DNA from 2 places in the Pararhizobium sp. IMCC21322 genome. Region 2 is predicted to be linked to the other one. Evidence: predicted binding sites of a transcription regulator. Region 2 holds the regulator's gene; the other holds the start of a gene.

Region 1 (4,011 bases), 1.5 Mb from region 2:
GGATCTTTGCCTTCCAGAACTTTGTTGACGACAACTGAACCTTCAACACCGGAGTTTTCAGCAATCTGGCGGATCGGAGCCTGCAATGCGCGCAGAACGATCTTGATACCAGCCTGAATGTCAGGATTGTCGGAGGACAGTTCACCAACGGCAACAGTTGCACGCAGCAGCGCAGCGCCACCACCTGGCACGATGCCTTCTTCAACAGCAGCACGAGTTGCGTTCAGAGCATCGTCGACACGATCTTTGCGCTCTTTCACTTCAACTTCAGTTGCACCGCCAACGCGGATAACGGCAACGCCGCCAGCCAGTTTAGCAAGACGCTCCTGCAGTTTTTCGCGATCATAGTCAGAAGTTGTATCTTCGATCTGAGCTTTGATCTGTGCAACGCGTGCTTCAATGCCTTCTTTTTCACCGGCACCATCAACAACAGTTGTGTTCTCTTTGGTGATGGAAACGCGCTTTGCTGTGCCGAGCATTTCCATTTCGATGTTTTCCAGCTTGATGCCGAGATCTTCGGAGATCACTTCACCACCGGTCAGAATGGCAATATCTTCCAGCATGGCTTTACGACGGTCGCCAAAGCCAGGTGCCTTAACAGCCGCAACTTTCAAGCCACCGCGCAGCTTGTTGACCACGAGGGTCGCCAAGGCTTCGCCTTCAACGTCTTCAGCAATGATCAACAAAGGACGACCGGACTGAACAACTTTCTCCAGAATTGGGAGCATCGCCTGCAGGTTGGAGAGTTTTTTCTCATGCAGAAGAATGTACGGGTCTTCCAGCTCAGTGATCATCTTTTCGGAGTTGGTCACGAAGTAAGGAGACAGGTAACCGCGGTCAAACTGCATGCCTTCAACGGTTTCCAGCTCGAACTCAAGAGCTTTGGACTCTTCAACCGTGATGACGCCTTCATTGCCAACAGTCTGCATGGCTTCGGCAATTTTTTCGCCGACAATCTTGTCGCCATTGGCGGAGATCGTGCCGACCTGAGCAACTTCTTCAGAAGTGCTGATGGTCTTTGAACGGGCTTCAAGATCAGCAACGGCAGCAATAACCGCCATTTCGATTCCGCGCTTCAGATCCATCGGGTTCATGCCGGCGGCAACGTATTTGGCGCCTTCCTTGACGATGGCATGAGCCAGAACAGTTGCAGTTGTCGTGCCGTCGCCTGCAACATCGTTGGTTTTGGAGGCAACTTCACGCACCATCTGTGCGCCCATGTTTTCGAACTTGTCTTCCAGTTCGATTTCCTTGGCAACGGATACACCATCTTTGGTGATGCGCGGTGCGCCGAAAGATTTGTCGAGAATAACGTTCCGGCCTTTAGGGCCGAGTGTTACTCTTACAGCATTGGCAAGAACGTCGACGCCGCGCAGCATTTTATCGCGCGCGTCGCTGCCGAATTTTACTTCTTTAGCAGCCATGATTTTGAGATCCTTCTCTCAAGTCGTGAAAATCTAGAATGTGATTAAGGGCAGAGATGGCTTAGCCAACTACGCCCATAACGTCGGATTCTTTCATGATCAGCAGGTCTTCACCGTCAAGCTTGACTTCGGTGCCGGACCATTTGCCGAAAAGAACACGGTCGCCAGCTTTGACGTCCAAAGGTTGAACCTTGCCGGTTTCGTCACGTGCGCCTGCGCCCACTGCAACGATTTCGCCTTCTTGTGGCTTTTCTTTAGCGGTATCTGGAATAATGATACCACCGGCGGTCTTTTCCTCGGACTCTACGCGGCGAACTACCACACGGTCGTGGAGAGGACGGAATTTCATCGTCTTCTTTTCCTTCTGCTAGGCATCCGAAATGGATGCGAAACGTTGATCTAAAACTATGTTAGCACTCCTTTCAAGAGAGTGCTAACCGACTGCGGGGAGATAATGATTACAACGGCCTGTGTCAACAGCAGATCGCGAATTGTGTGCTGAATATCCGCCGAAATCATTCGGTTGTTTTAAAAACTGCGAAGATGGAAGATACGCGTCTAAGTGGGATGCGGCAGTTTCTTTCGTCCGGCGACAAGGCAAGCCAGGACAACAAGCGCGGCTCCGAACAATGTGCGACTTTCCGGGACTTCTCCAAAAAACAGATATCCGAACACAACCGCCCAGATCAGAGCGGTATATTCTATCGGCCCCAATCGCGAGGCCGTCTCACGCTTCAACGCCCATACGATCATCAAATGACCGGCTGTTCCCAAAAACCCGATTGCCATGAAGAGTACAAACAGACGCCCGTCAACCGCGACCCAACCGGTTTGGGGCAGAGGCAACAGACCAAATGGCAGGGCCAACAGAAGGGCAAAGCCGGATTGCAGCATAACCATTTCTTCCGGCGCGGTATGTGCGGTGTGCTTGCGTGACAGCACAATTGTCAGCGCATAGAACAGGCTTGCCAGTAAGGCACTGACCATGGGGATCAAAGCACCGCCCAACGGTTCCAGAAATGCATCGCCAAAAATAACCAGCACGCCACTGAACCCGAGCGCGATTGCAACCAGGGCGGAAGCGGCAATGGGTTCACTCAGGATCACTCTGGACAGCAAAACCATAAACAAGGGCGCTGTGAAGACAATCGTTACCGCGCGTGCCAGAGGAAGCTCGGACAGGGCGAAAAAGAAGCAGCTGGCAGTGAGAACAACAAACACCGCTCGTATAAAGCTGGTGGACAGCAACCGCCAGGAAGCAAGCCCTGCCAAACGTGTAGAAAGGGATGCTCTCGGCGTGCTGTAAACAAAGAAGATAAATGCAAAGACGACCCCGACACCGTAGCGCATGACCACGATTTGCCAGGTTTGCAGATCAAATGACGCTGTCTTGATACCAGCATCCAGCAGGGACAGGGCAAACAATGCGACCGTCATCGCTGCCAGCGGAGCCAGATCGTGTTTGCTGAGTGCAGTTTCGGACAAAGCGGGCCTATGATGGAGCGATTGGTGCGTTGCAGACAAACAGGTATTCCCAAGTCTGCCCGGCATCCCCCAGATACCGCACAACCGGCTGCTTGGCGAATCCCTGTTTTTCGTAAAATCTGTGGCCGCTCGCAAAACGCGTATCAGTCCAAAGTCGCAGGGATTTCAGATCGTGTGCGCCTGCCCATTTTAAAGCTTCAGCATACAGCTCTTGTGCTAGCCCTGTGCCGCGCGCGCTTTTCGCAACATACATTTTAAACAATTCAAATACGCCTGGTTTCAGAGCAGGAACAATCGCCAGACAGCCAATTAACGCAGTGCTGTTGCCTGGTGAGTCTGCCGCTCTGGCAACCCAGATTTCCCCGCCCAAATTTCGGAAATATGTGGACACGGCATCAAGCTCTCTAAATTCGTCCGCTACAAAGGGGCAATTCTCATATTCGCCATAGACCGTTGCAATGAGCATTGCCAGTCCGCTGCCAGATCCATCATCAGCTGTATCGATTACAAAATCCGTCATGCTGGACCCTAATTGCCTTGTTGCGGCATTGTCCCAAGAATGCCCTTGATGCTGAAGCCCTGCACAAATTGCGCAGCTTGTCCTGATGCCAGATCGCGCAGGGTAAAGGCGGCTTCATAATCTCCATCCAGCAGGGCAGGTGTTGTCAGGTTCATTTCAATGGAAAACTCGGCAACCCGGCCTGAAACTGTTTGGGAAACAGAGGCGAAGTCCTGCATGCTGGCCAACACGCGGCCATTGGCATGACGAATGTCCACATCAACAGCAAACGAAACGGACAGATTGTCGTCGCTTCCCTCATAGCTGAACCCAGCCAATAAAGCGCTGATTGTGAGGGCCTCGCCGGATCGCAGAATTGCGGTCTGCTGCGGCTCGCCATCGATTAATAATGTGGTCTCGACAATCTTGAACTGTTGCAGGCCCCACAACGCGTCTGCCGCCTCTTGCATACGCTCCATGGCCTCGGTCATGTTGCCCTGACGCGCAAGGGCTTCGGCTTCCCGCGCCAATTCAGACGGGCTTGCCGCCATCGCGGTTGAAGCAGACCCTATCGAGATCACCAGTAAGGCAATTCGCAAAACT
Region 2 (4,011 bases):
CTGTGCTTCGTCGGGTATATAAGAGAGCAGAGCGAAGCCTGCAAGCGCCGGATTACGCGGATTTATCCCAAGACCTGACTTTTTTCAGTGCCAACACCGCTGCCTGCCCCATATGAGGGCTGTGAAGCTTAAACATGGAATTGGAAAATGGAGCTTGAACCGGGCCTGTTTCTTTATAGCGGATATTATGATCGCGGCGCTCAGGCAGACTTGCGCGACATGATCCGAACACTTGTTGATGCTGCGCCTTTGTTTCAGCCAACCATGCCGAAAACCGGGAAGCCATTATCCGTTAAAATGAGCAATTGCGGTCCGTTGGGCTGGGTGGCGGACAAGGCAGGCTATCGCTATCAGAAGACCCATCCGGTGACGAATGCGCCTTGGCCTGACATGCCTCCAGAGCTGCTGACATTGTGGGATGCCGTGGCGAAAGAAGCTCCCAGACCACAGGCCTGTCTGATCAATTATTATCAACCCAGCGCCAAAATGGGTCTGCATCAGGATCGGGACGAGGCGGTGTTTACAGCACCGGTTGTTTCCGTATCTCTGGGAGATGATTGCCGGTTCCGCACTGGCACGACCGAGCGCAACGGTCCGACAAAAAGCTTCAAGCTGCATTCCGGGGATGTTTTGGTGATGGGCGGTGAAAGCCGACTGGCATTTCACGGCGTGGACCGGATTTACCCCGGCACTTCCACTTTGCTGAAAGCGCCGGGACGAATCAATTTGACCCTAAGACGGGTCACTGCCTGACGGGTCGGTGCGCTGAGATCAGTCTTCTACATCTGACTCGTCATCTGGAACAGCTTTTGGTCCTGATTTTGGGCCGCCTTTGGACACACCAACCATGGCGGGACGCAAAACTCGGTCACCCAGCATATAGCCCGCCTGCATGACCTGAACCACCATGCCACTGGCAACAGAAGGGTTTGGCACCTCAAACACAGCCTGATGGCGATTTGGATCGAATTTCTCGCCTTCCGGCTCTTCCTTGGTGACGCCGTGTTTGGCGAACACACGCACCATTTCCCGGCCCGTCATTTCAACGCCTTCCACAAGCGCTGCCAATGTGGTTCCGGCCGTTTCCTTCTCTTCTTCAGAGACCGTTGAAATGGCACGATCCAGATTGTCGCCAATGCTCAACACGTCGCGGGCAAAATTGGAAATTGCGTATTGCCGGGAATCGGCCACTTCACGCTGGGTGCGGCGGCGCAGATTTTCCATGTCGGCGGCCACACGCAGCATCTGGTCTCTCAGGGCTTCCTTTTCATCCCGCAAACTCTGGTTTTCCTCAAGCAAAGCATCAATCACCTCTTCCGGTGTCCGCTTGCCGGTCGGGGTCTCGTCTTCTTGTTCTTCAGACGAGCCCTCTTCAGAGGCTTCAGTGTTCGACAATTCGCTGTCGTCTGCTTCGTTTTTCAATGGGTCAGCTTTTTTGGTTTCGTCGCTCATGATCGATCACGGTCTTTTCGATTTAATCTGGTGGTGGGGATATCGAAGCTTGGCGGTAAAAAATCAACCGCCAATCTCGTTAACTGAGCATTTTTCCCAAAAGCTGGGCTGTATAATCCACAACGGGGATGATGCGGCCATAATTCAACCGTGTCGGGCCGATGACACCCAGCACGCCGACGACATTGTCTTCCGCATTGTGATAGGGGGCGACCACCAGCGATGAGCCGGACATGGAGAACAGGCTGTTTTCGGAGCCGATGAAGATGCGCACACCATCGCCGGTTTCAGCAGACCCCAGCAACTCAATCAGGTCGGACTTGCTCTCCAGATCTTCAAACAGAAGTCGGATGCGGTCCAGATCTTCGCCCTGCCCGACATCCTCCAACAGATTGGCGCGGCCCCGAACGATGAGATTTTGCGCGTTTCTGGCGCCCTCATTGACACCGGCCCATGTGGCAAGTCCCTCTTCCACCAGCCGGGCCGTCAGGTCATCCAGTTCACGGCGCTGGGATTCCAGCAATTGCTGAAGTTCGACACGCGCTTCCGGCAGCGTGCGGCCACGCAGACCTTCATTCAGGTAATTGGAGGCCTGAACAAGCGACGCTGCAGGCATGCCTTTGGGAATATCGATGATGCGGTTTTCCACCGCGCCATCCTGCGCCACCAGCACAACCAGCGCGCGCCCGTCTTCAATGCGGACAAACTCTATATGTTTCAGCGGCACTTCGCGCTTGCCGGTCAGCACCAGCCCAGCGCCCTTGGAGACACCAGACAACATGCGGCTGGCATCTGCCAGAAGCGTGTCTCCCGAGTTTTCGGCCCTGTTGCTCTCAAACTGGGCATCGATCTGCTGGCGTGCGTTCTCATCCAGATCGCCCACTTCCATCATCGCATCGACAAAGAAACGCAGGCCGCGTTCCGTGGGCAGACGTCCTGCGCTGATATGCGGCGCATAGATAAGGCCCATCTGCTCCAGATCGGACATCACATTGCGGACCGAGGCTGGCGATAGGTTTAGCGACAGGGTGCGGGACAGATTGCGCGACCCGACAGGCGCGCCGTCCTCCATATAGGCTTCGACAATCCGGCGAAATACCTGATGCGAGCGTTCATCCATATCCTGATCAAAAAAGCGCGTGTCGGTGGCCATTCTTCTCATCCCGCAGACAGTTGGTTTTAGCCAGACTTTCATCCCGGTCAGGCATCTTGCCTTTTACAAACTTAGTGTCTGCCAAGCCTCATGGAAAGTGAAACTTCGGCAAGCCGGTTCAGCATGTTTGTTTTCTGCGCTTTGCATTCGGCGCAGGCTTGTCTATCAAGAGCGATGATTCGAAGCCATTTTAGAGAAGAGCCTCATGAGACCATCCAATCGCGAACCCGATGCCCTGCGTGCCGTTTCGCTGGAACGCAACGTTTCAAAACATGCTGAAGGCTCGTGCCTGGTAAAGTTTGGTGACACGCATGTGTTGTGCACTGCCAGTCTGGCTGAAAATGTTCCACCCTGGCTGCGTGGCGGCGGTAAGGGCTGGGTGACAGCTGAATACGGTATGCTGCCCCGCTCCACCGGTGGGCGTATGCGCCGGGAAGCGGCCAGCGGCAAGCAATCCGGCCGGACACAGGAAATTCAACGCCTGATTGGACGCTCCCTGCGCGCCGTTGTTGATATGCAGGCCCTTGGTGAGCGACAGATTACCCTCGACTGTGATGTGATACAGGCTGATGGCGGAACACGGACAGCGGCGATTACTGGTGCCTGGGTGGCACTCAGCGACTGTATTGCCTGGATGCGCCAGCGAAATCTGGTGACAGGCACTGTGTTGAAAGACAATGTGGCCGCCATTTCCTGCGGAATTTACAAGGGCACACCTGTGCTGGATCTGGATTATGACGAGGATTCCACTGCGGAAACCGATGCCAATTTTGTCATGACCGGCGCTGGCGGCATTGTTGAAATTCAGGGTACTGCCGAGCAGGAACCGTTTTCCGAAGACGAGTTGAAACAATTGATGGATCTGGCGAAAGACGGTATTAAGCAGCTTGTCTCGTTGCAGAACATGGCGATCATGTAAATGAGCAACCTGGTTCGCAGACTGACTGGCGGTAAACTTGTGCTGGCGAGCCACAATGCAGGAAAATTGCGCGAAATTCGCGATCTTGTCGTGCCTCACGGTATCGAAGTCGTGTCTGCAGCCGAGCTGGATTTGCCGGAACCGGAAGAAACCGGCACCACATTTGCCGCCAATGCAAAACTGAAGGCGCTGGCATCCGCCACGGCCACCGGGTTTCCCGCACTCTCTGATGATTCCGGCCTGTCGGTTGATTGCCTGGACGGGGATCCGGGCATTTATTCAGCCAGATGGGCAGGTCCGGATAAGGATTTTTCCATGGCCATGCGCAATGTGCAGGAAGCCATGCTGGCCAAGGGCGCAACCGAGGCTGCAAAGCGGGGCGGGCAATTCGTCAGTGCCCTGTGTCTTGCCTATCCTGATGGTGAGGCCTTCGTTTTTGAGGGTATCATACGAGGCGAGATCGTGTGGCCACCGCGTGGCACGCAGG

The links. Region 2 encodes HrcA, which represses chaperone genes, less so after heat shock. Its sites were predicted from a motif close to GTTAGCACTCNCNNNNNGNGAGTGCTAAC; they were not measured.
Region 1: the regulator HrcA is predicted to act here: its motif matches at 1,834-1,862, upstream of groES (co-chaperone GroES).

The regions. Positions count from the first base shown of each region.
Region 1 covers NZ_CP132335.1:1,869,002-1,873,012, forward strand. Annotated here, with positions in the region: gene groL (chaperonin GroEL) at 1-1,424, opposite strand, end outside; gene groES (co-chaperone GroES) at 1,486-1,773, opposite strand; gene RAL91_RS09055 (DMT family transporter) at 1,983-2,909, opposite strand; gene RAL91_RS09060 (GNAT family N-acetyltransferase) at 2,917-3,429, opposite strand; gene RAL91_RS09065 (hypothetical protein) at 3,438-4,011, opposite strand, start outside.
Region 2 covers NZ_CP132335.1:391,958-395,968, reverse strand. Annotated here, with positions in the region: gene RAL91_RS02000 (alpha-ketoglutarate-dependent dioxygenase AlkB) at 148-753, shown strand; gene grpE (nucleotide exchange factor GrpE) at 772-1,452, opposite strand; gene hrcA (heat-inducible transcriptional repressor HrcA) at 1,532-2,605, opposite strand; gene rph (ribonuclease PH) at 2,811-3,524, shown strand; gene rdgB (RdgB/HAM1 family non-canonical purine NTP pyrophosphatase) at 3,525-4,011, shown strand, end outside.